DNA from 2 places in the Variovorax sp. J31P207 genome. Region 1 is predicted to be linked to the other one. Evidence: predicted binding sites of a transcription regulator. Region 1 holds the regulator's gene; the other holds the start of a gene.
The links. The regulator FNR, encoded in region 1, switches genes on or off when oxygen is low (the NO sensors DNR and NnrR bind a similar motif). The targets are predictions, from matches to a motif close to TTGATNNNNATCAA.

Region 1 (14,754 bases):
ATTCTGCGGCGTCGCGCCGCTGGCCGTGCAGGCGGCGCAGGTCCATCTCAGCGACGACCAGGGCTGGGTCGCGAGCTTCGTGCTGGCGGAGGACCTGCGCGAAGACGCCGCGGCCACGGTGTCGGCACTGGAAGCGCAGGGCCAGGCGGTATGGCTGCTGTCGGGCGACAGCGGCGCCGCGGCGCGCGAGGTGGCGCAGCGCGCCGGCATCGCGCTGGTGCTCGGCGACTGCACGCCCGAGGACAAGCTGGCCCGCCTGAAGGACCTGCAGGCCCAGGGCCGCGCGGTCGCGATGGTGGGCGACGGGCTCAACGACGGGCCGGTGCTCGCGCATGCGCACGCCTCGTTCGCGTTCGGACGCGCGGTGCCGCTGGCGCGCGCCAACGCCGACTTCGTGGTCCTCGGCGATTCGCTCGATGTCATTCCCGGCGCCATCGCGCAGGCGCGCCGCACCCTGCGCGTGGTGCGGCAGAACCTCTGGTGGGCGGCCGGCTACAACGCGGTCTGCGTGCCGCTGGCGATCGTCGGCTGGCTGCCGCCGTGGCTCGCGGGACTGGGCATGGCCGCGAGCTCGCTGGCCGTGGTGCTGAATGCGGCGCGGCTGGCCGGCCGGCCGCTGCGCGCGGGGACGGCCTGATGGACATCCTGTTCCTGCTGATCCCGTTCTCCGTGGTGCTGGTGCTGATCATCCTCGCCGGCCTCTGGTGGGCGGTGGACCGTGGCCAATTCGACGACGTCGAGGGCGAAGGCGAGCGCATTCTGCGCAACGATTGATTTGCATCAAGCCGGCTGGAAGCCCCCAACCGGACACTGGGCCCGTTCCATACAACAAGGCTCTGCGATGCATGCTCCGAATTCTTCCGCGCCTGTCTACAGCGACACGGTCGTGCGGCAATTCGCTCTCATGTCCGTCGTCTGGGGAGTGGTGGGCATGCTGGTGGGGGTGGTCATCGCCTCGCAGCTGGCCTGGCCCGACCTCAACTTCGGCATCCCGTGGCTCAGCTACGGGCGACTGCGTCCGCTGCACACCAACGCGGTGATCTTCGCCTTCGGCGGCTGTGCGCTCATGGCCACCAGCTTCCACGTCGTGCAGCGCACCTGCCAGGTCCGGCTGTTCGCGCCGGCGCTGGCCTCGTTCGTGTTCTGGGGCTGGCAAGCGGTGATCGTGGCGGCGGCCATCAGCCTGCCGCTGGGCTACACCAGCGGCAAGGAATACGCCGAGCTCGAATGGCCGATCGACATCCTGATCGCGGTCGTCTGGGTGGCCTACGCGATCGTCTTCTTCGGCACCATCGGCGTTCGCAAGGTGCGCCACATCTACGTCGCCAACTGGTTCTACGGCGCCTTCATCATCGCGGTGGCGCTGCTGCACATCGTCAACAGCGCGGCCATCCCGGCCGGCGCGATGAAGAGCTACTCGGCCTACGCCGGCGTGCAGGATGCGATGGTCCAGTGGTGGTACGGCCACAACGCGGTCGGCTTCTTCCTGACCGCGGGCTTCCTCGGGATGATGTACTACTACGTGCCGAAGCAGGCCGGCCGCCCGGTGTATTCGTACCGGTTGTCGATCGTTCACTTCTGGGCCTTGATCTTCACCTACATGTGGGCCGGCCCGCACCACCTGCACTACACGGCGCTGCCCGACTGGACCCAGTCGATCGGCATGGTGTTCTCGCTGATCCTGCTGGCGCCGAGCTGGGGCGGCATGATCAACGGCGTGATGACGCTGTCGGGCGCCTGGCACAAGCTGCGCACCGACCCGATCCTGCGCTTCCTGATCGTCTCGCTGTCGTTCTACGGCATGTCGACCTTCGAGGGTCCGATGATGTCGATCAAGACCGTCAACGCGCTCTCGCACTACACCGACTGGACCGTCGGCCACGTGCACTCGGGCGCGCTCGGCTGGGTCGGCCTGATCTCGATGGGCTCGCTGTACTACCTGATCCCGCGCGTGTACGGCCGCACCGAGATGTTCAGCGTGAAGGCGATCGAGCTGCACTTCTGGATGGCGACCATCGGCATCGTGCTCTACATCGCCGCGATGTGGATCGCCGGCGTGATGCAGGGCCTGATGTGGCGCGCGGTCAACCCCGACGGCACGCTGACCTACACCTTCGTCGAAAGCGTGAAGGCCACCTATCCCTACTACGTGGTGCGCGTGCTCGGCGGCGTGCTGTACCTGAGCGGCATGCTGGTGATGGCCTGGAACGTCTGGATGACGGTGATCTCGGGCTTCAGCAAGCCCGCGCCGATCCCGCAGCCCGCCATGGCCCACGCCTGAGGAAACGCCCATGAGTTCGAACATTCCCCCGGGCTTCTCGCACCAGAAGATCGAGACCAACAACTTCCTGATGATCGTGCTGATCCTGCTGGTGATCGCGGTCGGCGGCCTGGTCGAGATCGTGCCGCTGTTCTTCCAGAAGTCGACCACCGAGGCGGTCGCCGGCGTCGAGCCGCTGACGCCGCTGCAGCTCGCGGGCCGCGACATCTACGTGCGCGAGGGTTGCTACAACTGCCATTCGCAGATGATCCGGCCGTTCCGCGCCGAGACGCTGCGCTATGGCCACTATTCGGTGGCCGGCGAGTTCGTCTACGACCACCCGTTCCAGTGGGGCAGCAAGCGCACCGGCCCCGACCTGCACCGGGTGGGCGCCAAGTACAGCGACGAGTGGCACCGCATCCACCTCAACAACCCGCGCGACGTGGTGCCGGAGTCGAACATGCCGGCCTACACCTGGCTCGAGAAGGCGCCGCTGGATGGCGCCGAGTCGGCCGCCCACATGACGGCGCTGCGCCGGGTCGGCGTGCCCTACACCGACGAGCAGATCGCAGCCGCGCCGGCCGCGGTCAAGGGCAAGACCGAGATGGACGCCGTGGTCGCCTATCTGCAGTCGCTCGGCCTGGCACTCAAGTAAGGACAACCGCGATGGACAACATCACCACCCTGCGAATCGCCGCCACGCTGGTCTCGTTCGCGACCTTCATCGGCATCCTGGTCTGGGCGTATTCGCGCCGCAACGCGCAGGCCTTCGAAGAGGCGGCACGCCTGCCGTTCGAGGAGGACCCGTCGTGAGCGACTTCGTCAACGCCTTCTGGTCGCACTTCGTCACCGCGATCGCGCTCGGCGGCATCCTGGCCTGCGCGCTGCTGCTGTGGCTGACGGCCCGCTTCCGCGGCCCTTCGAGCGCCGACAACACCACGGGCCATGTCTGGGACGAGGACCTGCGCGAGATGAACAACCCGATGCCGCGCTGGTGGATGGGCCTGTTCGTGCTGACCATCGTGTTCGGCATCGGCTACCTGGTGGCGTTCCCGGGGCTGGGCAGCTACCGCGGCACCCTGGCCTGGAGCACCCAGGGCGAGTACGAGAAGGCGGTGGAGAAGGCCAACGCCGAACTGGCGCCTGTGTACGCCGCCTACACCGCGCAGCCGGTCGAGAAGCTCGCCTCCGACGCCGGCGCCATGGCGGTCGGCGAGCGCCTGTTCCTGAACAACTGCGCCCAGTGCCACGGCTCGGATGCCCGCGGCAGCAAGGGCTTCCCGAACCTCACCGATGGCGACTGGCTGCATGGCGGCACGCCCGAGAAGATCCACGAGACCATCGCGCTCGGCCGCATCGGCACGATGCCGCCGATGGCCGAGGCGGTCGGATCGGCCGAGGACGTCAAGAACCTCGCCAACTACGTGCTGAGCCTGTCGGACAGCCCGCACGATTCGGTGCGCGCCGGACTCGGCAAGAGCAAGTTCACGGCGTGCGCGGCCTGCCACGGCATCGGCGGCGTCGGCAACCAGGCGGTGGGCGCGCCGAACCTGGCCGACAAGATCTGGCTGCACGGCTACGGCCAGGAAGCGATCATCGCGATGATCAACGGCGGCAAGACCAACCAGATGCCGGCGCAGCAGGGCCGCCTGACCGAAGCGCAGATCCACGTGCTGACCGCCTACGTGTGGGGCCTGTCGAACAACAAGACGGTCACCGCCGCGGGGCAATGAGGCCGCCGCCCGAGTCTTGTCCATGAGCGTTTCCATGACCGAGCAGACGACGCCACCGAAGCCGCGCACCGTGATCCCGATCGCGGCGGCCGAGGAGGACGTCGGGCTCTACGCGGCCCACAAGAAGATCTATCCGCGCAGCGTCAGCGGCTATTTCGCCCGCTGGCGCTGGGCCCTGGTGTTCGCGACGCAGCTGGTCTTCTACGGCCTGCCCTGGTTCGAGTGGGGCCAGCGGCAGGCGGTGCTGTTCGACCTCGGCGCGCGGCGCTTCTTCCTGTTCGGGCTGGTGCTCTATCCGCAGGACCTGATCTACCTGACCGGGCTGCTGGTGGTCTCGGCGCTGTCGTTGTTCCTGTTCACCGCCGTGGCGGGGCGCCTGTGGTGCGGCTACGCCTGCCCGCAGACGGTCTACACCGAGATCTTCATGTGGGTCGAGGAGAAGATCGAGGGCAGCCGCATCGCGCGCATGCGGCTCGACAACGGCGCCTTCTCGGCCGAGAAGCTGGTCAAGAAGTGGTTCAAGCACGTGGTCTGGATATCGATCGGCCTGTGGACCGGCTTCACCTTCGTCGGCTACTTCACGCCGATCCGCGAACTGGGCATGGAATTCCTGCAGACCCGGATGGGCTCCTGGGAGGTCTTCTGGGTGCTGTTCTACGGCTTCGCCACCTACGGCAACGCCGGCTTCATGCGCGAGCAGGTGTGCAAGTACATGTGCCCCTATGCGCGCTTCCAGAGCGCGATGTTCGACCGCGACACGCTGATCGTGAGCTATGACACGGCACGCGGCGAACCGCGCGGCGTGCCGGCCAAGGGTCGGGCGACCGCTGCCGCATCGGAGTTCGGCCATTGCATCGACTGCAAGCTGTGCGTCCAGGTCTGCCCGACCGGCATCGACATCCGCCAGGGCCTGCAGTACGAATGCATCGGCTGCGGCCTCTGCGTGGATGCCTGCAACATCGTGATGGACAAGATGTCGACCCCGCGCGGCCTGATCCGCTACGCCACGCAGAACAGCATGGCCGGGCGCTGGACGCCGCGCCAGGTGCTGCGCCGCGTGCTGCGGCCGCGGGTGCTGGTCTACAGCGCGGTGCTCGGCGCGCTGTGCATCGGCCTGCTGGCGAGCCTGGTGACGCGCACGCCGCTGAAGGTCGACGTGGTGCGCGACCGCGCCTCGCTGGCCCGCATCGTCGAGGGCGGCCAGCTCGAGAACGTCTACCGCCTGCAGATCATGAACGCCACCGAGCAGGTGCAGCGCTACCGGATCGAAGCCAGCGGCCTCGAGGGGCTGCACGTGTCCTCGGAGCCGGTGGTCGAGGTCGCGCCGGCGCAGTCGCGCTGGGTCGCGGTGCGGCTGCAGCTGCCCTACGGCGCGGCGACGGCCGGTTCCCACAAGGTGTATTTCGACGTTCGAGCGGAAAGCGGCCAGGGCAGCGTGTCCGAGAAGGCCGTGTTCCTGGTCCCGCGATGAAATCCAGGCCCCAAGGAGGCAGAAGATGACCGACAAGAGCAGCCATGACGAAGCGACGCGTCCCTGTCCACCCTGGTGGCGCTTCGGGCTGGTGTGGATGGTGATCGGCGGGCCGGGCCTGGTGGTGATCGCGAGTTTCGCCACCTTGTGGCTGGCCCTGCGCACGCCCGACCCGGTGGTCGACGAGGACTACTACCGCAAGGGCGTGGAGATCAACCGCACGCTGGCCGACAAGAAGCTCATGCCGGCGGTGGCCGGGCGCAACCACGCGGCCACCCCGAGCGCCGACGTGCCGTCGCCGAGGCGCTGAGCCATGCAGGCGCAACGCTGGATGTGGATACTCTGGCCGGCATTCCTGCTGGCCTGCGCGCTCGAGGTGCTGGTGTTCGCGCTGGTCGATCCGGGCGACCTCAACTGGCGCGGCGAGGCGTTGGGCGCCTCTCGCCAGGCGGTCTACACGGTCGGGTTCTTTGCCTTCTGGCTGCTGGCCACGGCGGCGGGCGCCTTGACGCTGCTGCTGGCCCGGCCGGCGGCCGAGCTCAACAGCCCGGCGGATTGACGATGCGGCGCAGCGCCTCGGGATCGAGGATGCGCACGTTGCGCTGCTCGACCTCGACCATGCCGTCGGCCGCGAACTTCGACAGCGTCCGGCTCACGGTCTCGAGCTTGAGGCCGAGGTAGCTGCCGATCTCTTCGCGCGTCATGCGCAGCACCAGCTCGGAGCGCGAGAAGCCGCGCGCATGCAGCCGCTGCACCAGGTTCAGCAGGAAGGCCGCCAGCCGCTCCTCGGCCCGCATGCTGCCGAGCAGCAGCATCACGCCATGCTCGCGGACGATCTCGCGGCTCATGATCTGGTGCACGTGGCGCTGCAGCGCCGTCACCTCGCGCGACAGTTCCTCGATGCGTTCGAAGGGCATCACGCAGACCTCGGAGTCTTCGAGGGCGACGGCGTCGCAGGTGTGCTGGTCGTTGACGATGCCGTCGAGGCCGATGATCTCGCCGGCCATCTGGAAGCCGGTGACCTGGTCGCGCCCGTCCTCGCTGGTGACCCGGGTCTTGAAGACCCCGGTGCGGATCGCGTAGAGCGAGGTGAAGGGCTCGCCGTTCCGAAACAGCGTCTCGCGCCGCTTGACCTTGCGCCGCGTGGCGACCAGGTCGTCGAGGCGCTGCAGTTCCCCGGGCGCCAGTCCGACCGGCATGCACAGCTCGCGCAGGTTGCAGTTGGAACAGGCGACCTTGATATTTTCGGGCTTCATTGATGCAGTCGAGGTCATGCGGGGATTGTCCGTGGGGGGGTGGGCCGGATGCTTGATGCAGGTCAAGGTTTGCGGATCGCGACGGCGGCATAGTGACACACCGAAGCCCATGCCTGCGTCCGCGATGCCTCCCGTCTCCGCTCCAGCCCTCACGCCGCCCCCCCTGGTGCCCGCGCCGTCCGTGCTGCGGCGGTTCGACTGCGCCGGGCCGCGCTACACCTCCTACCCGACCGCGGACCGCTTCGTCGACGCCTTCACGGCCGAGGACTATGCCCAGACGCTCGAACAGCGCGGCAGCACCGGCGCCAGCGCGCGGGCGCTGTCGCTCTACGTGCATATCCCGTTCTGCGAATCGCTCTGCTACTACTGCGCCTGCAACAAGATCGTGACCCGCCACAAGAGCAAGGGGCGCGAGTACCTGGACTACCTGGCGCGCGAGATCGCGCTGCAGGTCGAGCGGCTCGGCCGCGGCGCCGTGGTCCGCCAGCTGCACCTCGGCGGCGGCACGCCGACCTTTCTCGACGATGCCGGCCTGCGGACGCTGATGGGCATGCTGCGCGATGCCTTCTCCTTGTCGCCGGATGGCGAGCATTCGATCGAGATCGACCCGCGCACCGTCGACCGGGAACGCCTGGTGACCCTGGCCGCGCTGGGCTTCAACCGGCTGAGCTTCGGCGTCCAGGATTTCGACCCCGACGTGCAGAAGGCGGTGCACCGGATCCAGCCGGCCGGGCAGGTGTTCGACCTGATGGCGACGGCTCGCGGGCTGGGCTTCGATTCGGTCAACGTCGACCTGATCTACGGGCTGCCGCGCCAGAGCGCGGCCTCCTTCGACCGCACGCTGGCCCAGGTCTGCGCGCTGCGGCCCGACCGGATCGCGCTCTATGCCTATGCCCACCTGCCCGAGCGCTTCAAGGCCCAGCGCCGCATCGCGACCCAGGCGCTGCCCGATGCGGCGGCCAAGGTCGAGATGCTGTCGCGCTCGATCGCCGCGTTCACCGAGGCCGGCTACGTCTACATCGGCATGGACCATTTCGCGCTGCCCGGCGACGCGCTGGCGGTGGCCAAGCGGCAGGGCCGGCTGCACCGCAACTTTCAGGGCTACAGCACCCAGCCGGACTGCGACCTGGTGGCGCTGGGCGTGTCGGCGATCGGCCGGGTCGGCGCCACCTACAGCCAGAACGCCAAGACGCTCGAGGAGTACTACGACCTGCTCGACCAGGGCCGGCTGCCGGTGGTGCGCGGCCTGGCGCTGACCCGCGACGACGTGCTGCGGCGCACCGTGATCATGGCGATCATGTGCCAGGGCCGGGTCGACTTCGAGACCATCGGCTCGGCCCACCTGGTCGATTTCCAGCGCTGCTTCGCGGCCGAGCTCGAAGCGCTGGCGCCGCTCGAGGCGCAGGGCCTGGTGGTGGTCAGCGATCGCCACCTCGAGGTCACGCCGCTGGGCTGGTTCTTCGTGCGCGCGATCGCCATGGTGTTCGACCGCTACCTGCAGGCCGACCGCAACCGCACGCGCTTCTCGCGCATCGTGTGATGAGCCCCACGGCGCCGGCCTGATCCATGCAGTCCGCCCTGCTCGCCACCGCATTCGTGATGGGGCTGGCCGGCGGGCCGCACTGCGTCGCGATGTGCGGCGCGGCCTGCGCGGGCGTGATCCGCATCGTGCGGGCACCGGCGGGCGGCGTCGCCGCGCTGCAGTCTCCGGGCCGCTCGCTGCCGGCGGGCGCCTTGTTCCACGTGGGCCGGGTGGCCGGCTATGCGGCCGCCGGGGCGGTGGCGGCCGCCGCTGCCCAGGGCCTGGCGCAGGCGGGCCAGCAGGTGAGCGCGCTGCGCCCGGCGTGGCTGCTGCTGCATGTGTTCGTGTTCGCCTGGGGCCTGCTGCTCGCCGCCTCGGGCCGGCAGCCCGCCTGGGCGCACCGCTTCGGGCGCTGGGCGTCGGCGCGGCTGCAGCCCATGACCCGCAGCCCCTTCGGCGTGCTGGCGGCCGGCGCGCTCTGGGTCGCGCTGCCCTGCGGCCTGCTGTATTCGGCGCTGATGCTGGCGGCCCTGGGCAACGGCGTGCTCGAAGGCGCGGCCGTCATGGCGCTGTTCGCGGCCGGCAGCGCGGTGTCGCTGCTGCTGGCGCCCTGGCTGTGGCAGCGCCTGCGGTCGGGCGCCGGCATGCTGTCGCAGCAGTGGGGCACGCGGCTGGCGGGCGCGATGCTCGCGGGGGTGGCGCTGCAGGCGCTCTGGCTCGACCTCGCGCACCAGGTCGAGGCCTGGTGCCGCTGAGCGAAGGGCCCGTCCCGCTCAGGCGGCGGGCGGCGGCGGTTCCAGGTTCATGGCCACGTGCAACACGTCGGCGGAATCCTCCAGGCTGGGCACGCGCTCGAAGCCCAGCGCACGCGACAGCTTCAGCATGCGGCTGTTCTCGCGCAGGATCATGCCGACCAGGCGCCGGGTGCCGCGGCTTCGGGCGTGCGCGATCAGCTGCTCGAACAGCATCCTGCCGAGGCCGCCGCCCTTGAGGTCGGAGCGCACCACCAGCGCGAACTCGGCTTCGACGTTGTCGGGGTCGCAGACGGTGCGGGCGACGCCGAGCGTCTCGGGCTGGCCGTCCGCCGCCGTGGCCTCGGCGATGAAGGCCATTTCGCGGTCGTAGTCGATCTGGGCCAGCCGGGCCAGTTCGCTGCGCGGCAGTTCGCTGCGCGCCTGGAAGAGCCGCATGCGCACGTCCTCGGCGGTGAGCCTTCGCAGGAAGCGCCGGTGCTGGCCTTCGTCCTCCGGGCGGATCGGCCGGATCGTGATCGGGCGGCCGTTCCACTCGGCCTGGCGGACCCATTGGGTGGGGTAGGGCCGGATCGCGAAGTTCGCGGCGCCGGCCACCCGGCCGGCCGCGACCCGGAGCCGGGCGTCGAGCGCCAGCGCGCCGTGCTCGTCGACCCACAGCGGGTTGATGTCGAGCTCGGCCAGCTGCGGCAGGTCGGCCAGCATCTGCGACACCGCGATCAGCACGTCGTGCAGGGCATCGAGATCGGCCGGCGGGTGGTCGCGGTAGCCGGCCAGCAGCCGCGACACGCGGGTGCGCGAGACCAGCTCGCGCGCCAGGCTGCGGTTGAGCGGCGGCAGCGCGACCGCGACATCGGCCGTCACCTCGACCGCGATGCCGCCACCGCCGCAGAGGATGACCGGGCCGAAGACCGCGTCGATGCTGGCCCCGACGATCACCTCCTGCGCGTGCGGGCGGTGCACCATGGGCTGCACGGTGAAGCCGTCGATGCGCGCGCCGGGCTGCAGGGTGGCGAGCGCCTGCCGCATCTCGCCGACGGCCTGTTCGAGCGCGGCCGGGTCGCGCAGGTCCAGCCTGACGCCGCCGACGTCGGTCTTGTGGGCGACATCGCGCGACACGATCTTGAGCACCACCGGATAGCCGAGCTCGCGGGCCGCGTCCAGCAGGCCTTCGGCCGACGCCGGGACCATCCGCGTGCGCACCACCGGCACGCCGTAGGCCTGCAGCACTGCCTTGGCCTCGTGTTCGGCGAGCCATTCGCGGCCGTCGGCGGCGGCGGCTTCGAGCAGCCGCTGCGCCGCCGGCACGTCGGGCGCCGGGTTCTCGCTGGCGCTGGGCGCCTCCATCAGCAGCGCCTGGTTGCTGCGGTAGGTCTGCAGCATGCTGAAGGCGCGCACGGCGTCTTCGGGCGTCGGGTAGTCGGGAATGCCGGCCGCCTCGAACAGCTGGCGTGCCGGCGCCATGTCGGCATCGCCGAGCCAGCAGCCCATCACGCGCGGATCGTTGGCGCGGACCAGCGGCGCGCAGGCGCGAGCGATCTCGTCGCTGCGCTCGGCCACCGTCGGGGCGTGGACGAACAGCACCGCGCCGCTCGCGGGGTCCGCCAGCAGCGCCGACAGCGCCGCGGCATAGCGCGCCGCCGGCGCGTCGCCGAGGATGTCGATCGGGTTGGCGCACGAACCGCCAGCCGGCACCCACTGGGCCAGCTGCTCGAGCAGGGCGGCACTCGGCTCGGCCAGCCGGATGCCGGCGCGGGCGGCGGCGTCGGCCGCCATCACGCCGGCGCCGCCGCCGTTGCCCAGGATGGTCAGCGTCTCGCTGCGGTTGAGGCGGAACCGCGCCAGCGTGGCGGCCGCCATGAACAGCTCCTGCAGCGTCTCCACCCGCAGCATGCCGGCGCGGCGGATGGCCGCGTCATGGACGATGTCGGAGCCGGCCAGGGCGCCGGAGTGCGAGGCGGCGGCACGCAGGCCCTGGCCCGCGCGGCCGGCCTTGACGACGATCACCGGCTTGTTGCGCGCCGCGGCGCGCGCGGCCGACATGAACTTGCGCGGCGAGGCGATCGATTCGACATAGAGCAGGATGGCGCGGGTCCGCCCGTCGCTCGCGAACCGGTCGAGCAGGTCGCCGGCATCGACGTCGCAGTGGTCGCCCAGCGCCACCAGGTGCGACAGGCCGACCCCGCGGCTCGCGGCCCAGTCCAGCATCGCGCTGGCCACCGCGCCGGACTGGGAGATGAACGCCAGCTCGCCCGGCGGTGCGGCAACGTGGGCCAGGCCGGCACGGAGGCCGATGTGCGGGCTCAGGACGCCGAGCGAGTCCGGGCCCAGCAGGCGCAGCAGGTGCGGCCGGGCGGCGTCGAGCGCGGCCTGCTGCTCGGCGGCGCTCAACCCGGTGCCGACGATCACCGCGGCCCGGGCGCCGGCCGCCCCGAGTTCGGCCACCAGTCGCGCCACCGTGCGCGCCGGCGTGCAGATCAGCGCCAGGTCCGGCGCCGCGGGCAGGTCGGCCACCCGCGCGAAGACGGGCAGGCCGTCGAGCCGCGCATGCTTGGGGTTGACCGGGTAGACCGGGCCGGCAAAACCGCCGGCGCGCAGGTGCTGCCAGACGCGGGTGCCGATCGCGCCGGGCCGGTGCGAGGCACCGAGCACGGCGACGGATCGCGGCAAAAGCAGTCGGTCGAGGTGGCGGATGCTCATGGCGCCTCTGCGGATGAACCGGGGGCCCGCATCATGCGCGCACCCTCGGGGGCCCTGTCAATGGGCGTGACGGTGCGCGTGCGCGTCGCCGTCGGCCGGCGCCTGCACCAGCAGCACCGGCACCGGCGTGCAGCGCAGCAGGTACTCGGCGCAGCTGCCCCCCACGAAGCGCTCGACGCCGCGGCGGCCATGGGTGCCGATCACGATCAGGTCGGCGGGCCATCGGCTGGCGTCGGCGGCGATCAGATCGGGGACCGGGTTCGACGCGCCGTCATGCAGCAGCGTCTCGGCCTCGACGCCCGCCGCGGCGGCCGCGGCCTGGCCGTCGTCCAGGATCTGCCGGCCGTTGCGCGCGAGCACCTCGAAACAGTCGCCGACCGGGCCGGCGGCAAGGCCCATCGCCATGGCCATCGACTGCGAGTCGACCACGTGCACCAGCCGCAGCCGCCCGTGGGTCTGGGCAGCGAGCCGTATCGCTTCGTCGAGGCCCTGCTTCGATGTCGCGCTGCCGTCGAGGGGAACAAGGATCCGTTGGTACATGGCGCGCTCCTGCCGACGGTTGAGATGCCGCCAGTATCCGGCGAGCGCAGGCCGCCGTGTTGACCGTTGGCAACACGGGGCGACACGGCGTCTTGTTGATCTGGGGCAAGGCGGCGTGGCGCCGGCCGTGGAAAGCTGGGGACCCCACTCCGGAGACACGAAAATGACACACGCCACCACCCGCATCATCCGCGACGAACACGCGGCCCTCTCGGCGATGCTGCGCTCGATCCTCCTGCTGCTCGATGTCCATCGAAGACAGCAGAGCACGCCCGACTTCTCGGCCTTGCGGGCGATGCTGTTCTATGTCGACCAGTTTCCCGAGCAGCGCCATCACCGCCACGAGACCGAGCTGCTGTTTCCCAAGCTGCGCGCCCGCACGCCGCTGTCGCGCGAACTGCTCGACCACCTGGACCGGGACCACGCGCTCGGCGAGCGCAACATCCGCGAAGTCGAACATGCCTTGCTGGTCTACGAGATGCTCGGCGAGGCGCACCGCGAGCCCTTCGAGCGTGCGATCGCGCGCTACACCGACTTCTACCTGGCCCACATGGCGCAGGAGGAGAAGGAAATCCTGCCGCTGGCCGAGCGCGTGCTCACCGAAGAGGACTGGCGCGATCTCGACGCCGCCTTCGGTGCCCATCGCGATCCCTTCACCGGCCACGAACCCGACGACACCTACCGCGCGCTCTACACCCGCATCGTCAATGCCGTGCCGGCACCGATCGGCCTCGGCCCCGCGCTGGACACCGGCAAGCCGCAGCGGCACGCGATGCAAGCTTGATCCCGGTCAATCCGGGCGGCCCGCGGCTGACCGAGACTGGAGGCCTTCAACCGGAGACCTCCATCATGTTCAAGAAAATCCTGGTCGCCACCGATGGTTCCTCGCTGTCCGAAAAGGCGGTCGAGAGTGCCATCGAAATGGCGCGTCATCACAGCGCCGAACTGGTCGTCTTCACGGTGGCGCGCCGGCCGCCCAAGAGCTACATGGATGGCTCGACGGTGCGTGAGTCGGTGGAAAGCGAGAGCATCGACAAGCAGCGCCAGGAGACCGCACAGGCCCTGGTGGCTGCGATCGGCGAGCGGGCCCGCGGGCGTGGCGTCTCCTGCCATCCGCTGGTGGCCCATTCGAGCCAGGTCGCCGAATCGATCATTGCCGCCGCCGGCAACCAGGCCTGCGACCTGATCGTGATGGCCTCGCACGGCCGCAAGGGCCTCGGCCGGCTGCTGATCGGCAGCGAGACCCAGCACGTGCTGACCCATTCCACCCTGCCGGTGCTGGTGCTCCGATAGCGCCGGATGAGCGAGGATTCCGATCAAGTACGGGGCGCCGCCGGGCGACTCGGGGCGCTGGCCAGCGCCTCCGGCCTGCGGCGCTGGACGCTGTCGGGCCGCCAGCTGCTGCCGGTGGTGCAGGGCGGCATGGGCGTCGGCGTGTCGGCCGGGCGGCTGGCCGGCACCGTGGCCGGCCTGGGCGGCATCGGCACCGTGTCGTCGGTCGACCTGCGCCGCCTGCACCCGGACCTGTGGGCCCGGACCGCCAACATCGAGGCCGAGCCCGATGCCGGTGCGCGCATCGACGCCGCCAACCTCGAGGCGCTGGGCCGCGAGATCAAGAAGGCCCGGCAACTCGCCGGCGGCCGCGGCCTGGTCGCGGTCAATGTCATGAAGGCGCTGACCGCCTACGAGGCGCAGGTGCGGCATGCGATGGCCTGCGGCGCCGATGCGCTGGTGGTCGGCGCCGGGCTACCGCTCGACCTGCCCGACCTGGCGCGCGAGCACCCCGGCGTGGCGCTGATCCCGATCCTGTCGGATGCGCGCGGCGTTCAGCTGGTGGTGCGCAAGTGGGAGAAGAAGGGCCGACTGCCCGACGCCATCGTGATCGAGCATCCGCGGCTGGCGGGCGGCCATCTCGGCGCCGCCAAGGTCGGCGACCTGAACGACCCGCGCTTCGAGTTCGACGTCGTGCTGCCGCAGGTGCAGGCCTTCTTCAGGACCGCGGGCATCGAGGGCCGCATTCCGCTGATCGCGGCCGGCGGCATCGAGAGCCTGGATGACATCCGCCGGCTGCAGTCGCTCGGCGCCTCGGCGGTGCAGCTCGGCACCGCCTTCGCGGTGACCACCGAATGCGATGCCGACCCGGCCTTCAAGCGCGTGCTGGCCGATGCCGCGCCCGAGGACCTGGTCGAGTTCACCAGTGTCGCCGGCCTGCCGGCGCGCGCGGTGCGCACGCCCTGGCTCGACAAATATCTGCGGCTGGAGCCGCGGCTGATGACCAAGGTCCACCGTGAAACAGCCTGCACCATGCGCTTCGATTGCCTGGCGCATTGCGGGCTGCGCGACGGCACGCCAGGCTGGGGCAAGTTCTGCATCGACAAGATGCTGGGCCACGCGCTGGCGGGCCGCACCGGGCAGGGGCTGTTCTTCCGCGGCGCGGGGCGGCTGCCCTTCGGCAACCAGATCCGGCCGGTGCAGGACCTGATGCGCTGGCTGCTGGGCGGACTCATGCCCGCAGCAAAC
Region 2 (14,754 bases), on a different contig from region 1:
CTTCACGCTGCTGGCGTCGCACGACGCCGATGCGGCGGGGCTCACGCAGGCGCAGGAGGCGGCCCGCGCGGCGGGCATTCCGCTGACCGTGATCCAGCCACAGGAGCGCGTGCTCAAGCAGCTGTACGGCGCGCGTTACACGCTGATCCGCCCCGACCAGCACGTGGCATGGCGCGCGGATACGTGGCCCGCTGACGGCGGGGCCCTGTTGAAGCACATCACCGGCCAGGCCGGCTGAAGGAGCGCCCCGATGACCGCAGCCCACCTGCGTCGCCGCGCCGGCGTCGTCGCCGTCCATTCGCTGAACCGCTTCGTGTTCTCGGTGCCTGACCTCGACGAGGCCGAGCGCTTCTACCTTGCCTTCGGGCTCGAGGTCCGGCGCTCAGCCGACCGTATCGACCTCCACACCTGGGGCCACCCGCACTGCTGGGGCTCGGTCTTCGAGAGCGACGAGGCCAAGCGCCTCGAATACCTGAGCTACGGCATCGACGAGGCCGACCTGCCCGCATGGCGCGAGCGCATCCAAGGCCACGGCCTCGCCTGCCCCGCGCACCGGCTGTCCGACGGCGACGGGCTGTGGCTGCGCAACCCGGACGGCACGCCGCTGCAGCTGATCGTCGCTTCCAAGGTCTCGCCGAGCGAGAAGTCGCGCGCCGCGGCCCGCAGCGATGCCGCACCGGGGCAAGGCGCGGCCCCGGCACGCAGCGCCGTGCCGCAGGTGCGCCCGCGCCATCTCTCGCACCTGCTGTTCTTCACGCCCGACGTGCGGCGCATGGCCGAATTCTCGTCCCAGGTGCTGGGCCTTCGCATGTCCGACCATTCGGGCGATGTGATCGCGTTCATGCATGGGCCGCACGGCAGCGACCACCACCTGGTGGCGTTCGCGAAATCGCACGCGCCAGGACTTCACCACTCGAGCTGGGACGTCGGCAGCATCGACGAGGTCGGCAACGGCGCCGAGCAGATGCGCGCCGCCGGCCACGACAAGGGCTGGGGCGTGGGCCGCCATGTGCTGGGATCGAACTACTTCTACTACGTGCGTGATCCCTGGGGCAGCTATGCCGAGTACTCGCACGAAATCGACTTCGTGCCCCACGACCTCGACTGGCCCGCTGCCGACCATCCGCCGCACGACTCGCTCTACGTCTGGGGGCCGCCGCTCCCCGACGACTTCATCACCAACCACGAACCCGTTTCCGGAGCCCCCTCATGAGATTCATCGCATTCGCCAACGACCAGGGTCGACCCGTGCTGGGCGTGCGCATCGGCCACGAACTTGTCGACCTCACCGCCCTCGGCTTGCCCGACACGCTCGACGCGCTGCTGCGCCTGGGCGAAGCCGGCATGCAGGCGGCCCGCGACGCGGTCGCGCGCGCGGGCACGCGGCGCTCGATCAACGGCCTGAAGTACCTGCCGCCGGTGCGGGACCCGGCCAAGGCTTTCGCGATCGGCCTGAACTACATCGACCACGCGGCCGAAAGCAATTTCGAGCCGCCGAAGTTCCCGGTCGTGTTCCAGCGCTATCCCTCTTCGTGGGTCGGCCACGAGCAGCCGCTGCTGCGCCCGAAGGTGTCGACGCAGTTCGACTACGAGGCCGAACTGGTCGCGGTCATCGGCAAGGGCGGGCGCTACATCCCCAAGGAGAAGGCGCTCGATCACGTGGCCGGCTATTCGCTGTTCAACGACGGTTCGATCCGCGACTACCAACTGCGGACCAACCAGTGGACGCTGGGCAAGAACTTCGACGCCAGCGGCTCGTTCGGGCCGGAGTTCGTGACCGCCGACGAGCTGCCTGCAGGTGCGAGCGGACTGCAATTGACCTGCCGCCTGAACGGCGAGACGCTGCAGGACGCCAACACTCGCCACATGATCTTCGACGTCGCCACGCTGGTCTCGGTGTGCTCCGAAGCGATGGCGCTGCAGCCGGGCGACATCGTCATCACCGGCACGCCCTCGGGCGTGGGCATGGCGCGCAAGCCGCCCGTGTGGATGAAGGCCGGCGATGTGTGCGAGGTGGAGATCGAGGGCATCGGCGTGCTTCGCAACCCGATCGTCGACGAAGCCTGAGCCTGACACGGCCCCACAGGAGACAAAGCATGCACAGAAGAAGCTTCGTGGCCACCGCAGCCACGCTCGCCGCCCTCGCACTCTCGCCGCTGGTGAACGCACAGGCCCCCGCAGGCCTGAGCGCGGGCCCGGTGCGCATCACCAGCACGCTGCCGGCCGGCAGCGGCCCCGACACCATCGCGCGGGTGGTGGCGGAGAGGCTGCAGGCGACATGGGGTCGCCCCGTGGTCGTCGACCCGAAGCCGGGGGGCGCGGGCGTGGTCGCGATCAATGCGGTGAAGGGCGCGCCACCGACCGGCAACGATCTTGTGGTGGCCGACGTCGGCAACCTGTCGATCAACCCGCTGATCTTCAGGAAGCTGGCCTACGACCCCGAGAAGGACCTGGTGCCCGTGGCGCTGCTCTACAAGACCGCCTTCTTCGTGGCGGTGGGCGCGAACAGCCCCTACAAGACACTCAAGGACCTGCTCGACGCAGCAGGCAGCAAGTCCAGGGTACTGAGCTACGGCTCGAACGCGGTAGGCGGGCCGATCCACCTGGCTCGGCCCGCCTCGGCCACGCATTGGGCGTCGAGATGATGCACGTGCCGTACAAGGAGACTTCGCAGCTGTACGCGGCGGTGTCGACCGGCGAGGTGGACTGGGCCTACGCCAGCATCGCAACCGCGGGGCCCCTTGCGCGCGCAGGGAAGCTGCGCTTCCTGGCGGTGGCGGACGCCGCGCGCTCGCCGGCACTGCCGGAGGTGCCCACGCTCGAGGAGGCGGGCGGGCCCAAGGGCGTCAGTTCGCTGTCGTGGGTCGGGCTGATGGCGCCGCGCGGCACGCCCGCCGCCACCGCGGACGCGATCAACAAGGGCGTCAACGAGGCGTTATCGCAGCCCGAGGTGAAGGATCGCCTGGCGACCTTCGGCTTCGTGGCAAGCCCTGGTCCTGCACAGCAGGTAGCGGACCTGATGCAAGCCGATCGCGCTGGCTACGCCGAAGTGCTCAAGCACGTCAAGGTGTCGGTCGACTGACCGCCGCGGCGCGGCAAGTCCCGCCTAGCGCAGCGCCAGCGAGCGAGCATCGCGGCGGACTCGGAGGCGGAGGGATGAACGGGCGCGAACAGGTTGCCGCACTGCTGTCAATGTCCGCGAAAAGGGGGTTCTCGGTGACGCCATCGAAGACCGGCATCGAGGCCGCATCGCGACAGGCGTCGATCGCCCTGGCTGCGATCCCCACCGCCACCACGCCCTTGCAGTTCGCGTTCAAGCTCGCCGATGCTGCGCGTCAGGCACGCACCTACAACGAGCGCATCAGCCCACCATCGATCCGAATGTTCTGACCCGTGATGTAGGCGCCATCGTCCGAGGCAAGGAAGGCGATGGTCGCCGCGACTTCCTCGCTGGTGCCGTAACGCTGCAGCGGCACGCTCTGGCGGCGCTCCTCCTTGGCCGGCAGGCTGTCGATCCAGCCAGGCAGCACGTTGTTCATGCGCACGTTGCTGGCCCCGTACTGATCGGCGTAGAGCTTGGTGAAGGCGGCAAGCCCGGCACGGAACACACCCGAAACCGGGAACATCGCGCTGGGTTCCACGGCCCAGGCCGACGAGATGTTGATGATCGCGCCGTCCTTCTGCTTCTCCATCACCGGCGTGACCAGCCGCACCGCGCGGACCACGTTCATCAGGTAGATGTCCATGCCTGAAATCCACTGCGCATCGGTCAATTCGAGCAAGGGCGATTTGGGCCCGTGACCGGCACCGTTGACCAGTACGTCGATGCGGCCCCAGCGCGCCATCGTCAGATCGATCAGGCGCGCAAGGTCCTCGTTCGACTGGTTGGACCCGGTGACGCCGATGCCGCCCAACGATTTGCCGAGCGCCTCGCCCTTGCCGGACGAAGACAAGACCGCCACCTCGAACCCGTTCCCCGCAAGCTTGCGGGCGGCGGCGGCACCCATTCCGCTGCCGCCGCCAACGACCACTGCAACTTTTCCTGACATCGCTTTTTCCTTTCGGTTGTGAATGCGCCGCATGCTGTGCGTTGTAGCATCCAAATGACGGACCCCCATGAACATCCGGCAACGCCTCCCGAGGTTCGCATCTAGCGGCCGATGAATTCTCACGCAACCAACCCGGAGCCCCCATGAACATCGCCGACATACGCCGGACCGCATTCGCCATGCCCCTGACCAGTCCGGCATTTCCACCGGGGCCGTACCGTTTCACGCGGCGCGAGTTCGTCGTCATCACCTATCGCACCGACATGGATGCGCTGCGTGCCGTGGTGCCCGAACCGCTCGAAGTGGTCGAGCCGCTGGTGAAGTACGAATTCATCCGCATGCCAGACTCCACCGGCTTCGGCGACTACACCGAATCGGGCCAGGTGATCCCGGTGCAGCTGCGCACCGACAAGGGGATGGAGCAAGGCGCCTACGTGCACGCGATGTACCTCGACGACCATCCGCCGATCGCCGGCGGCCGCGAGCTGTGGGGCTTTCCCAAGAAGCTGGCCTCGCCGGTACTCGACTACGAGACCGACGTGGTGGTCGGCACCCTCGACTATGGGAAGGTGCGGGTCGCCAAGGCGACGATGGGCTTCAAGCACCGCACGCTCGAACACGCGCCGATACTCGCAGCGATCGCGCAGCCGAACTTCCTGCTCAAGATCATCCCGCATGTCGACGGCACCCCGCGCATCTGCGAGCTGGTGCGCTACCACATGGTCGACGTCACGCTGCACGGCGCCTGGAGCGGCCCTGCCTCGCTCGAACTGCATCCGCACGCGCTGGCGCCGGTGGCCGAGCTGCCGGTGCTGAAGGTCGAATCGGCGGTGCACTACATCGCCGACATGACGCTCGCGCTCGGCACCGTCGAACACGACTATCTCGCACCCACTTCTTGATGGTGCGATCAGGGCCGCTCGCGCCCCGTCGGCCCCAACACCACCGGCGGGCCCGAGGGCGCCTTGAATCCATAGAAGCGCTCGTTGAGATGCTGCGTGACAGCGGCGATGTCGTCCTCGCTCCAGTTCAACGAGGCTGCGGCTTGCCAGTTCGCCACTTGCGCCTGGAGGCTGTTCCAGTCCTTCGCGAGCCTCCGCTCTCGCCAGTGAACCTGCGTGGTATGGCAGGCGACGCAGTGCGTCGTATACAGCAGTTCTCCGCGTGACTGGGCAGCGGCCGGCACGCCGGAGAGCGCCGAGACCGCCAGGAGGCACCTTGCCAAGGATCGAACAGCCATGGGGTCCCTCTCATTGCGGAAGATGGTCGAGCAAAGCGTGCACCATGTGGTCCTCACTGGCTCCGCTCAATGTACCGAATCGGTCGCCAGCGACCACGGAAGCTCGAAGTCGGCGGTCTGGAGCATCACCGGCTTCTCCGGATCGCGCCGGTAGTGCCGCATCGCCGACTCCTCGATCCGGTCGGCGTGCTCCCGACACGCCTCGACGAGGCCGTCGCCCCCTCCCTGGGCGCCGAAGATGTCGCGCAGCGCGTCTTCGGTTATCTCCGCAACGACGCGAGGTCCTGCGCTGCCCTCTGGATGGATTGCGAACAGGACGCTCGCTCGATCGAAACAGTAGATCGCATCGGTTGTCATGGGCGGCTCCTGTGTCTTTTCACGCCTGCGCGGCGAGAGTGGCAGCGTGGCTCCGAACCGACGCTCGCGCCTTGCGTCAGATCAAGAACTCCGCATGACGAGAGTTGGCTTCCATTTGATCCAGCGCAAGCCGTGTCGCGGCCCCCTGCCTACAGTTGCCTCAGCGGTACCGCAACGAGAGTCGGTCCGCCATGAAAGGAAATACCTGAAATCCGACGTCCACCGACGCGGAGATCGCCTCGGTGCACGTGGGCGCCTGAGTGGCGGCTTTTGAAACCCGGGAGACCATGCCATGTCACCGAAGATGCTGCTTGCGATGCTGGTTGCCGTGGCATGCGCTGGAGCGACCGCCGCCGACTACACGGCACCCGGCCAGCTGAGTCCCGCATCGACGCCGACGCAGAAGATTCGCGATGCCGCAAGCAAGGCCGCCCGCGATGCGGAAATCGCCGCACAGAAGGCCGCCGACGCAGCCAAGGCCGCCGCCGAGCAAAGCAAGGTGAACGCCGGCAAGGTCTCCCAGGCGATCGCCGAGGCCATCCGCCGCGCCGCGAAGAAGGCGGCGGATTCGGCGAACCGCTTCGAGGAGAAGGCATCGGAATCCGTCAGCCGGGCACTCGACGCCAGCAAGGAAGCCGCGCTCAAGGCCGAAGAGGAAAGCAAGAAGGCGTCTGCGGCCACCAGGGAAGCTCTCGCGAAGGCCGAGGCGGCGGTCCGGAGCGCCGTGGCCGCCAGCAAGGAAGAAGCCAAGGCGGCCGCCAGCGCAACGCGTGAGGCGCTGCAGAAGGCCGAAGAGGCCACGCGGCAGGCGGCGCAGGCGGCCAAGGATGCGGTGGCCAGGACGACCGGCAAATGAGCGCCTGCCCGTCAAGCAGCCGCCGATTCATAGCCCACTGATTGCCCCCACCGCGTCCTCACGTCCTTGAGCCAAAGGCAGCAGATCATGAAGAAGCACTCGAAGCCCCGCCCCGGGCCAGGACGCACACGCCGATCCGCAGCCCCGACCCCTGACGAAGAGCCTGCAGGCGAGTTCCCCCGGCCCGTATGGGATCCGGACCGAACCGACATCGAGCGGCCGAACGAGCTGCCGGACCCTTCGATCGAGAGCGCGTCACGCGATGACAAGGCGGGCGGCATCGAAACGGCCGAGTCGGTCGTGAGGAAGGCCACGCCCTTCGAATAGACGCCGGCCCCGACTGGGCCTTGGCGCCCCCTGTTCGCAGTCGGACGCGCTCGCCAGGAACTCCCGGAACCTCATCGTTGCGATAACCCGACCCATCCGATCGATGGCCCCTGGTCCGCCTCCCCCAGTCCGGCTGCGACCAAAATCAGTGTCGCGAGCAAGGTCGCGGCGACGAACATGAACGCCTTCATTTCAACGCACCAGCAATACCGGCACCGCGCACTTCGCCAGCACCTTGGTGGCGACCGAGCCCAGCACCAGGTTCTTCAGCGCGCCCACCCCGTGCGATCCCATGACCAGGAGGTCGAACTTGCCTTTTTCCGCATAGGACGCTATCTCGTCCGCCGGGTGGCCCACCTTGTGGACCACCTCCGCGACGATCCCCTGTTCGGCCAGCTGCGCCCGCACGGGCTCGAGAACGACTCGGGCATCGTCCTCGTAGTAGGCGTGCACGATGTCCGGCCCGGCGAAAGCCGCGGCCCGGTGCGGAACGGGCAGGACGATGTGCAGCACCGTGAACGCATGCCCCGTCACCCACAGGTCCCTGTGCGCTCCGAGGTAGGAAATCATTCGCTTCGTGTAGTCGCTGCCGTCGACGGCAAGAAGAATCTTCATGGTGCACTCCGGAGAAAGGTCTGGGGTCCCCAATGTTCAATGCGAACGAGCGGGCGGAGTTGCGCCAGATCAAATCTCCGACATGCAATGTCAGGATACTGAAGACCCTCATCACTGGATTTCAGAAGGGCCTGACATGTATCAACGAATTCTTGTACCCGTCGATGGCAGTCCGACATCGGAGCGCGGGCTGGACGAAGCCCTCCGCATCGCCCAGCTCACCCACGGCCAATTGCGGCTGCTGCACGTGATCGATGAACTGTCCTTCGCCCTTGCCATGGATGCCTATGCGGGCTATGCGGGCGACTGGCTCGACAGCCTGCGTGAACAGGGCCGGGCCCTCCTCGAAAAAAGCAGGGCCACGGCGCAGGCCGCGGGAGTCGAAGCCGACGTCGCGTTGCGCGACACTTTCTCGGGGTCAGTGCACGAACAGGTCACGACCGAGGCCGCCAGCTGGCCCGCCGACCTGATCGTGCTCGGCACCCACGGCCGCCGCGGGGTCGGCAGAGTGGTGATGGGAAGCAGCGCCGAGAACATCCTGCGCTACGCCACCGTGCCGGTGCTGCTGGTGCGCGCGCCGGCCGAATCGAAGGCGAAGACCGAATCCCCGGGCGCGTCGACAAAGGTGGATCTGCCCTCCGCGGCGCTGTTGTTCGAATAGGCGCCCCCGTCAGCGCTTCAGCGCGAGCCAGCGGTCCACCAGCGGCGCGATCTTCAGCGACGCGTCGCTCACCACATGGAACGCCGTCGCACGCTCCCCCTCGTCGAGTGGTTCGTGTGTCGCAATTTGCCGCTCCAGCACCTGCAGGTTTGCTTCCGACGCATCGTTCCCGCTGGCCTGGCGCGCCGCGACCCGCTCTCGCAACTGCGCTGCGGTCGCTTCGCAATGGAGGATCGCGAAAGGCACGCCCAGTTCGATGGCCAGGGCGCGGAACGCCAGCCTCTCGTCCCGGCGCAGGAACGCGGCATCCACGATCACCGGATAGCCGGCCTGCAGTGCGGTCCTGGCGCAGGCCCACAGCCGATCGAAGGTGCGCCGGGTCGCCTCGGGCGTGTAGATGTCATGGCCCACGGAGCGCGCCAGGGGTTCCAAGCCGAAGAGCCGCTTGCGCTCGATGTCCGACCGGATGCGTATCGCCCCGGCCAACGCCAGCATTTCCGTCGCGATCGTCGATTTTCCCGACCCCGACAGGCCATGCGTGATCATCAGTCGCGCTGTCGGACGGCCGGCCTGGCTGGCGAGGCCCGCCGCGCAGGCAAGATAGTCGGGGCCGGCCCTCGTCGCGCGCTCCGCGCACTCCCGATCCCGAAGCCTCGCCACCATGGCACGCACCAGCGCGCGATAGACCTCGTAGGCCCGCAGCACCGGCATGGCGGCATAGTCGCCGCTGTGCTGCAGATAGACATCGAGAAAGCGAAACGCGAGATCCTCGCGGCCGTGGGCCTTGAAGTCCATCGAGAGAAAGGCGACGTCGCTGATGACGTCGATCCAGCGCAGCGCCGGATCGAACTCGATGCAATCGAAGGCCGTCAGCGCGTCGTCGATGAGCACCACGTTGGACAAGTGAAGATCGCCGTGGCATTCACGCACGAAGCCCTTGCAGTGCCGTTCGGCCCACGCGGTCCATAGCGCGCTTCCCTGTGCCTCCACCCAGGCCCGCAACGCCGCCAGCGGTCCGGCAACAGGCTCGTCGGCCAGGCCTGCAAGCGCGGTCTTCATCGTCCGAAGGACTTGCTCGGGTGTACCGAATGCCGAGGAGAGCGCCGCTGCGTCCGCCCGGTCGTGGAACTCGGCGAGGTGCTGCGCGAAGCGCGCCAGCTGCTCGATCCGGAGCCGGCCATCGAGGACCAGGTTGCGCAGCAGGGAAGCCTCCGGAAAGCGCCTCATGCGGACCACATAGTCGATCGGCTCGCCGGCGCCCAGGTGCGGGGCATCGGGCGTGCCGCACACCGCCGTCACGTCGATGTAGATCTCGGGCGCAAGTCGGCGGTTGAGCCGCAATTCTTCTTCGCAAAAATGCTTGCGTGCCGCCAGCGTGCGGAAGTCGACGAACGGCAGGCCCACCGGCTTCTTCAGCTTGTAGGCCAGGCGGTCGGTCAGCAGCACCCAGGAGATGTGGGTTTCGATCAGCGACACCGCCCGGCCAGCTTCTGCCTGCAGGTGTTGCTGCAGCGCGGTCACCAGCGTACGGTCCACGGGCTGGAAGGCGGTGTGAAAGGATTCCACTTCAGGCGGCGGCCATCGCGGCCACGGACGCGCTCGCTCGCAGCAATTCGGCAGCGGCATCCTTGCCGGCGGGTGCGCGGACCAGCAGGACGGGCACGGGCGCCTGCCGGAGGATGCGCTCCGCGCCGCTTCCCAGAATCAGCCGCGCCGCTCCGCGCCGCCCGTGGGTGCCGAGCACGATCAGCTCGGCGCCCCAGTCCACCGCCTCGGCAGCGACCTTGTCCTGCACCGAGCCGGGAAAGTTGTCGCCGAGGCAAGTATCCACATCGACCCCGGCGGCCTGGACGGTGGCCTGCGCCTCGTCCAGGATCCGCGAGCCTTCGCTGCGCAGCTGTTTCAGAAGGTCGTCCGCATGGCGCGGTTCGCTGCCGAGCGCCAACGCGAACGAAAGATCGTCGATCACGTGGAACAGGCGAATCCGCCCCTGCGTGAGTTTCGCGATGCGGATCGCTTCGTCGAGGCCGTGGTCCGAGGTCGAACTGCCATCGACGGGAACAAGGATTCGCTGGTACATGGGAACCTCCTTCGAAAGTGGATCGAGGCACCAGAGTATTGGCGCGCTCCGCACCCGCGAGTTGACGCAGCGCAAGTTCGTCATCGACATGACGGTTCCTTGACCGGGCGCAATTCGCCGCCCTGCCCCGTGCATAGACTGGCTGCGTCGGTCGAAAGCCGTCCCCGGGACCGCCGATCGATACCGTCCAACCCGTACTGGAGTACCTCAAATGAACACGTTGACCCGCTTCGATCGAATCGACAATCTGTTTCCCGAGTTGTTCCGCCGCTGGGCACGCCCGATGCAACTCATCGACGAGCACACGCTGCCGGCAGACATCCGCGTCGACATCAGCGAGAACGACAAGGAGTACCTCGTGAGCGCTGAACTGCCCGGCGCCAAGAAGGAAGACATTCGCGTCTCGATCGATGGCAACTATGTCTCGATCGCCGCCGAAGTCAAGAAGGAGCAGGAAGAAACGCACGGCCGCTCGCTGGTTCGCGAGACCTACCACGGCACGGTCTCGCGCGGCTTCACGCTCGCCAGCGACGTCGACGACAAGGCCGCCGTCGCGAAGCTCGACGACGGCGTGCTGCGCCTCACCCTGCCCAAGCGCGAAGGCTCCGGCAGCCGGACCCTGAAGATCCAATAGACGGCAGGCCGCTCAGGTTCAGGCGGTTCGGGATGCTGGCGCGCGCCGGCGCAGTTCGAGCAACTCGAACACCGCCATGCCCGCCAGCATCGCGGCCACGAAGACCACCGCCTTGACCTCGCCCATGCCGAGCGACACCAGCGCCGGCCCGGGGCAGAAGCCGGCGATGCCCCAGCCAACGCCGAACAGCAGGCTGCCGCCGACCAGACGGCGGTCGATGAGGCGCGACGAAGGCAGCCGCATCGGAGCGCCGAGCAGCGAGGCGGCACGCCGCTTCGCAACCATGAATGCCACCGTGCCGACGGCGATGGCCCCCGCCATCACGAACGCCAGCGACGGATCCCAGGGGCCAGCCAGGTCGAGGAAGCCGAGCACCTTGGCCGGATCGGCCATCCCGGAAACGATCAGGCCCAGGCCGAAGACCAGCCCGGAGAGCAGCGAAGCGAGAACGATGAACATGGCGAAGACCTCAGATTCCGAGCAGATGGCGAATCACGAACACCGTCACGAATCCGGCGCCCATGAAGGCCGCCGTCGCGACGAGCGAGCGCGGTGACAGGCGGGACAGACCGCACACGCCATGACCGCTGGTGCAGCCGGCACCGTAGCGGGTGCCTGCGCCCACGAGCAGCCCCGCGAGCACCAACGCGCCGTAGCCGGCGTTGATCCGGGGCTCGGGCACCGCAGCGAACACGGCATACGCCAGGGGCGCGCCGATCAAGCCCAGGACAAAGGCCACACGCCATGCCAGGTCGCCGGCGACAGGCCGGAGCAGTCCGCCTAGCACCCCGCTGATCCCGGCGATGCGCCCGTTGAGCAGCACGAACATCGCCGCGGCGATGCCGATCAGAACACCGCCGGCCAATGCGGCAAGCGGCGTGAAGTGGTTCCAGTCGATGGTCATCGGTCTTCCTTCGGGCAGTACAGGCGATAGAGAAGCGAGAGGATTTCAAGCATCGCCGGGTCGGACACGCGGTAGAAAATGGTCCGCCCCTCGCGGCGGGTCTGAACCACGCCCTCCCCGCGCAGGACGCCCAGCTGTTGCGACAGCGTCGGCTGATGGATCCCCAGTGCTTCTTCCAGGTCGCTCACGCACATCTCGCCTTGCGACAACTGGCACAGCAGCAGCAGCCGGTCCTCGTTGGCGAGCAACTTGAGCGCGCCGACAGCCTGGCTTGCGGCACCGCGCAGGGCTTCAGGGTCGATGACAGGCAGTGCACGCTTCATGAAGAGCTTTTTCTTTCCGATTGAAATACTATATGTTTTTATATATTATTTGTCAATAGATTGATACGCAACCCGGAGCGACCCTCATGGCAAACCGAGCCACCACCCAAGGCTTTTTCGATCCCCAGACATGGACCATTTCCTATGTCGTGTGGGACCCGGCCACCCACCGCGCCGCGGTCATCGATCCGGTGCTGGACTACGATTTCAGGTCGGGCCACACCAGCACCCGATCGGCCGACCGGCTGCTCGCCCATGTCCGCGACAACGGCCTGCAGGTCGACTGGATCCTCGAAACCCACGCGCACGCCGACCATCTGTCCGGCGCCCGGCATGTGCAGGCCCATGCGGGCGGCCGGATTGCCATCGGCGAGCACATCCGCCTCGTTCAATCGACCTTCAAGAAGCTGTTCAACCTCGAGCCCGGCTTCCTGCCCGACGGCAGCCAGTTCGACCACTTGTTCAAGGACGGCGAGACCTTCAGGATCGGCGACATCGAGGCCACCGCGCTGCTGGTGCCCGGCCACACCCCCGCCGACATGGCCTACCTGATCGACGGCGCGGTCTTCGTCGGCGACACGCTCTTCATGCCCGACCTGGGCAGCGCGCGCGCCGATTTCCCCGGCGGCGACGCGCGTCAGCTCTACCGCTCGATGCGAAGGCTGCTCGACCTGCCGCCCGAGACGACGATGTATGTCTGCCACGACTACCCGCCGGCCTCTCGCCAGCCTCGGTGGGAAACCACCGTGGCCGAGCAACGCGCCGGCAACATCCACGCCCGCGACGGCATCGGCGAGGACGCGTTCGTCGCGATGCGCACCGCGCGCGACGCGACGCTCGACATGCCGACCCTCATCCTCCCGTCGATCCAGGTCAACGTGCGGGGCGGACAACTGCCGCCGCCTGACGACAACGGCATCGCCTACCTGCGCATTCCCTTGAACGCACTGCCAGCGCACGGCGGATGACGCCGGCCCGCGGGGCCGCTGACATCCGGCATTGCGCGCGCTTGATCCAGCGCAAGGCGGCCCCGCCCAGGCGCCCTAGAGTGACACTGAAGCGCACGCTGCGCGCGTCGCTTCGCGAATTGCAGATGAACGAAAGGAAGCATCATGAGATCGGACGCTGAACTTCGAAGCGACGTCCAGGCAGAACTGGACTGGGACCCGGCGATCAAATCCACCGGCCTCGGCGTGGCCGCCAGCGACGGCGTGGTCACGCTGACCGGCCATGTGGCGAGCCACGCCGAAAAGTACGCCGCCGAGCGGGCGGCGCAACGCGTCAGCGGCGTCAAGGCGCTGGCGGTGGAGATCACGGTCAAGTTGCCTGATTCCGACCAGCGCACCGACGCCGACATCGCCCTCGCGGTCGAACGCGGGCTCGCGTGGTCGGCGCTCGTTCCCGCGGACAAGGTCAAGGCCATGGTGGAGAACGGCTGGGTCACGCTCACCGGTGAAGTCGAATGGGAATACCAGCGCAAGGCGGCGGAAAAGGCGGTGCGCAATCTGATGGGCGTGACCGGAGTCTCCAACCTGATCGGCTTCACGCCGAAGGTCGTTCCTTCCGACGTCGAAAAACGCCTTCGCGATGCGCTCGTGCGGCAGGCGGATCGCGAGGCCGAGCAGATCGACATCGCGGTGACCGGCTCGCAGATCAAACTGCGGGGTACAGTGCATTCGTGGGCCGAGTTCAACGCGGTGCAGCACGCGGCATGGTCCGCACCCGGCGTGACCTCCGTGAAGAACGACCTGGTGGTCCAGGACTGAGCCGCGGCTTGCGGCGCCTTGACACCAACTTCTTCGCACACGGGGAACGCCATGACCGCGTATCGATCCCTCCTGGTGCACCTGGACGGCACCACCCGCGCCGCCGCCCGACTCCATCTCGCACTGCGGCTCGCGCTCGCGTGGCGCGCCCGTGTCAGCGCCCTGTTCGCCGTGGCGCCGAACCACCTTGCGCTGCTGCCCGTCGGGCCCGGCCTTCCGCCATTGCCGCCAGGTGAACCGATCGATGCCGAGCATCGCCGCCGCGCGATCGCGACCTACCAGGAGGCGTGCGCCGTGTCGGACGCGCCCTGCGAATGGCTCGAGCTGACCAGCGAGCCGGTGGTCGAGACCTTCACCCGCCAGGCGCTCCTGGCGGACCTCGTGTTCCTCGGCCAGCGCGATCCCGATGACGCGAACGGCTTCGACGTGCCCGCCGGCTTCGTCGAATCGATCGTGATCGGCAGCGGTCGTCCGGCGCTGGTCGTTCCTTTTTCCGGCGAGCTTGCAAGTTCGCCGGACATCGTCCTGCTGGCGTGGAAGCCCACGCGCGAATGTGCGCGGGCGCTCGCCGCCGCGATCCCCTTCCTGCAGAGCGCACGCCACGTGCATCTGATCGAAGAGGAAGGCGACGAATCGCAGCCCCTGTCCTTGAAGGTGCGCGACTACCTGTATCTGCATGGCATCGAGCGGGTGCACGAGCACGCCAGGCTTCCGCAGGACCATGCCGGCGAGGCGCTGCTGTCGACCGCCGCGGACTGCGGCGCGGACCTGCTCGTGATGGGCTGCTACGGCCACAGCCGGGCGCGCGAGCTGCTGCTGGGCGGCGTGAGCCGGACCGTGCTGGATTCGATGACGCTTCCCGTTCTGATGGCCCATTGAGTGCCGCGCCTGCACGAAGAGCCACGCCCACACCGATGGAGCCTTTCCATGATGCGCAAAGTC

Region 2: QTI68_RS00605 (universal stress protein) is a predicted target of FNR. The motif match lies at 7,504-7,517, and genes of this name have one in related genera.

The regions. Positions count from the first base shown of each region.
Region 1 is NZ_JASZYN010000021.1:23,996-38,749, forward strand. It holds gene QTI68_RS37430 (heavy metal translocating P-type ATPase) at 1-637, shown strand, start outside; gene ccoS (cbb3-type cytochrome oxidase assembly protein CcoS) at 637-774, shown strand; gene ccoN (cytochrome-c oxidase, cbb3-type subunit I) at 842-2,281, shown strand; gene ccoO (cytochrome-c oxidase, cbb3-type subunit II) at 2,292-2,915, shown strand; gene QTI68_RS37450 (cbb3-type cytochrome oxidase subunit 3) at 2,927-3,073, shown strand; gene ccoP (cytochrome-c oxidase, cbb3-type subunit III) at 3,070-3,993, shown strand; gene ccoG (cytochrome c oxidase accessory protein CcoG) at 4,016-5,464, shown strand; gene QTI68_RS37465 (FixH family protein) at 5,490-5,774, shown strand; gene QTI68_RS37470 (hypothetical protein) at 5,778-6,023, shown strand; gene fnr (fumarate/nitrate reduction transcriptional regulator Fnr) at 6,004-6,720, opposite strand; gene hemN (oxygen-independent coproporphyrinogen III oxidase) at 6,845-8,260, shown strand; gene QTI68_RS37485 (sulfite exporter TauE/SafE family protein) at 8,287-8,997, shown strand; gene QTI68_RS37490 (bifunctional acetate--CoA ligase family protein/GNAT family N-acetyltransferase) at 9,016-11,694, opposite strand; gene QTI68_RS37495 (universal stress protein) at 11,752-12,234, opposite strand; gene QTI68_RS37500 (hemerythrin domain-containing protein) at 12,398-13,018, shown strand; gene QTI68_RS37505 (universal stress protein) at 13,084-13,527, shown strand; gene QTI68_RS37510 (NAD(P)H-dependent flavin oxidoreductase) at 13,534-14,754, shown strand, end outside.
Region 2 is NZ_JASZYN010000001.1:121,862-136,615, forward strand. It holds gene QTI68_RS00555 (FAD-dependent monooxygenase) at 1-238, shown strand, start outside; gene QTI68_RS00560 (VOC family protein) at 251-1,213, shown strand; gene QTI68_RS00565 (fumarylacetoacetate hydrolase family protein) at 1,210-2,067, shown strand; gene QTI68_RS40320 (Bug family tripartite tricarboxylate transporter substrate binding protein) at 2,097-2,645, shown strand; gene QTI68_RS40325 (tripartite tricarboxylate transporter substrate-binding protein) at 2,642-3,082, shown strand; gene QTI68_RS00575 (hypothetical protein) at 3,157-3,390, shown strand; gene QTI68_RS00580 (SDR family oxidoreductase) at 3,348-4,049, opposite strand; gene QTI68_RS00585 (acetoacetate decarboxylase) at 4,193-4,951, shown strand; gene QTI68_RS00590 (cytochrome C) at 4,960-5,289, opposite strand; gene QTI68_RS00595 (DUF1488 family protein) at 5,356-5,646, opposite strand; gene QTI68_RS00600 (hypothetical protein) at 5,939-6,502, shown strand; gene QTI68_RS00605 (universal stress protein) at 7,022-7,444, opposite strand; gene QTI68_RS00610 (universal stress protein) at 7,581-8,105, shown strand; gene QTI68_RS00615 (bifunctional aminoglycoside phosphotransferase/ATP-binding protein) at 8,115-9,671, opposite strand; gene QTI68_RS00620 (universal stress protein) at 9,673-10,185, opposite strand; gene QTI68_RS00625 (Hsp20/alpha crystallin family protein) at 10,397-10,819, shown strand; gene QTI68_RS00630 (YeeE/YedE family protein) at 10,838-11,278, opposite strand; gene QTI68_RS00635 (YeeE/YedE family protein) at 11,289-11,723, opposite strand; gene QTI68_RS00640 (ArsR/SmtB family transcription factor) at 11,720-12,046, opposite strand; gene QTI68_RS00645 (MBL fold metallo-hydrolase) at 12,133-13,014, shown strand; gene QTI68_RS00650 (BON domain-containing protein) at 13,159-13,812, shown strand; gene QTI68_RS00655 (universal stress protein) at 13,864-14,691, shown strand.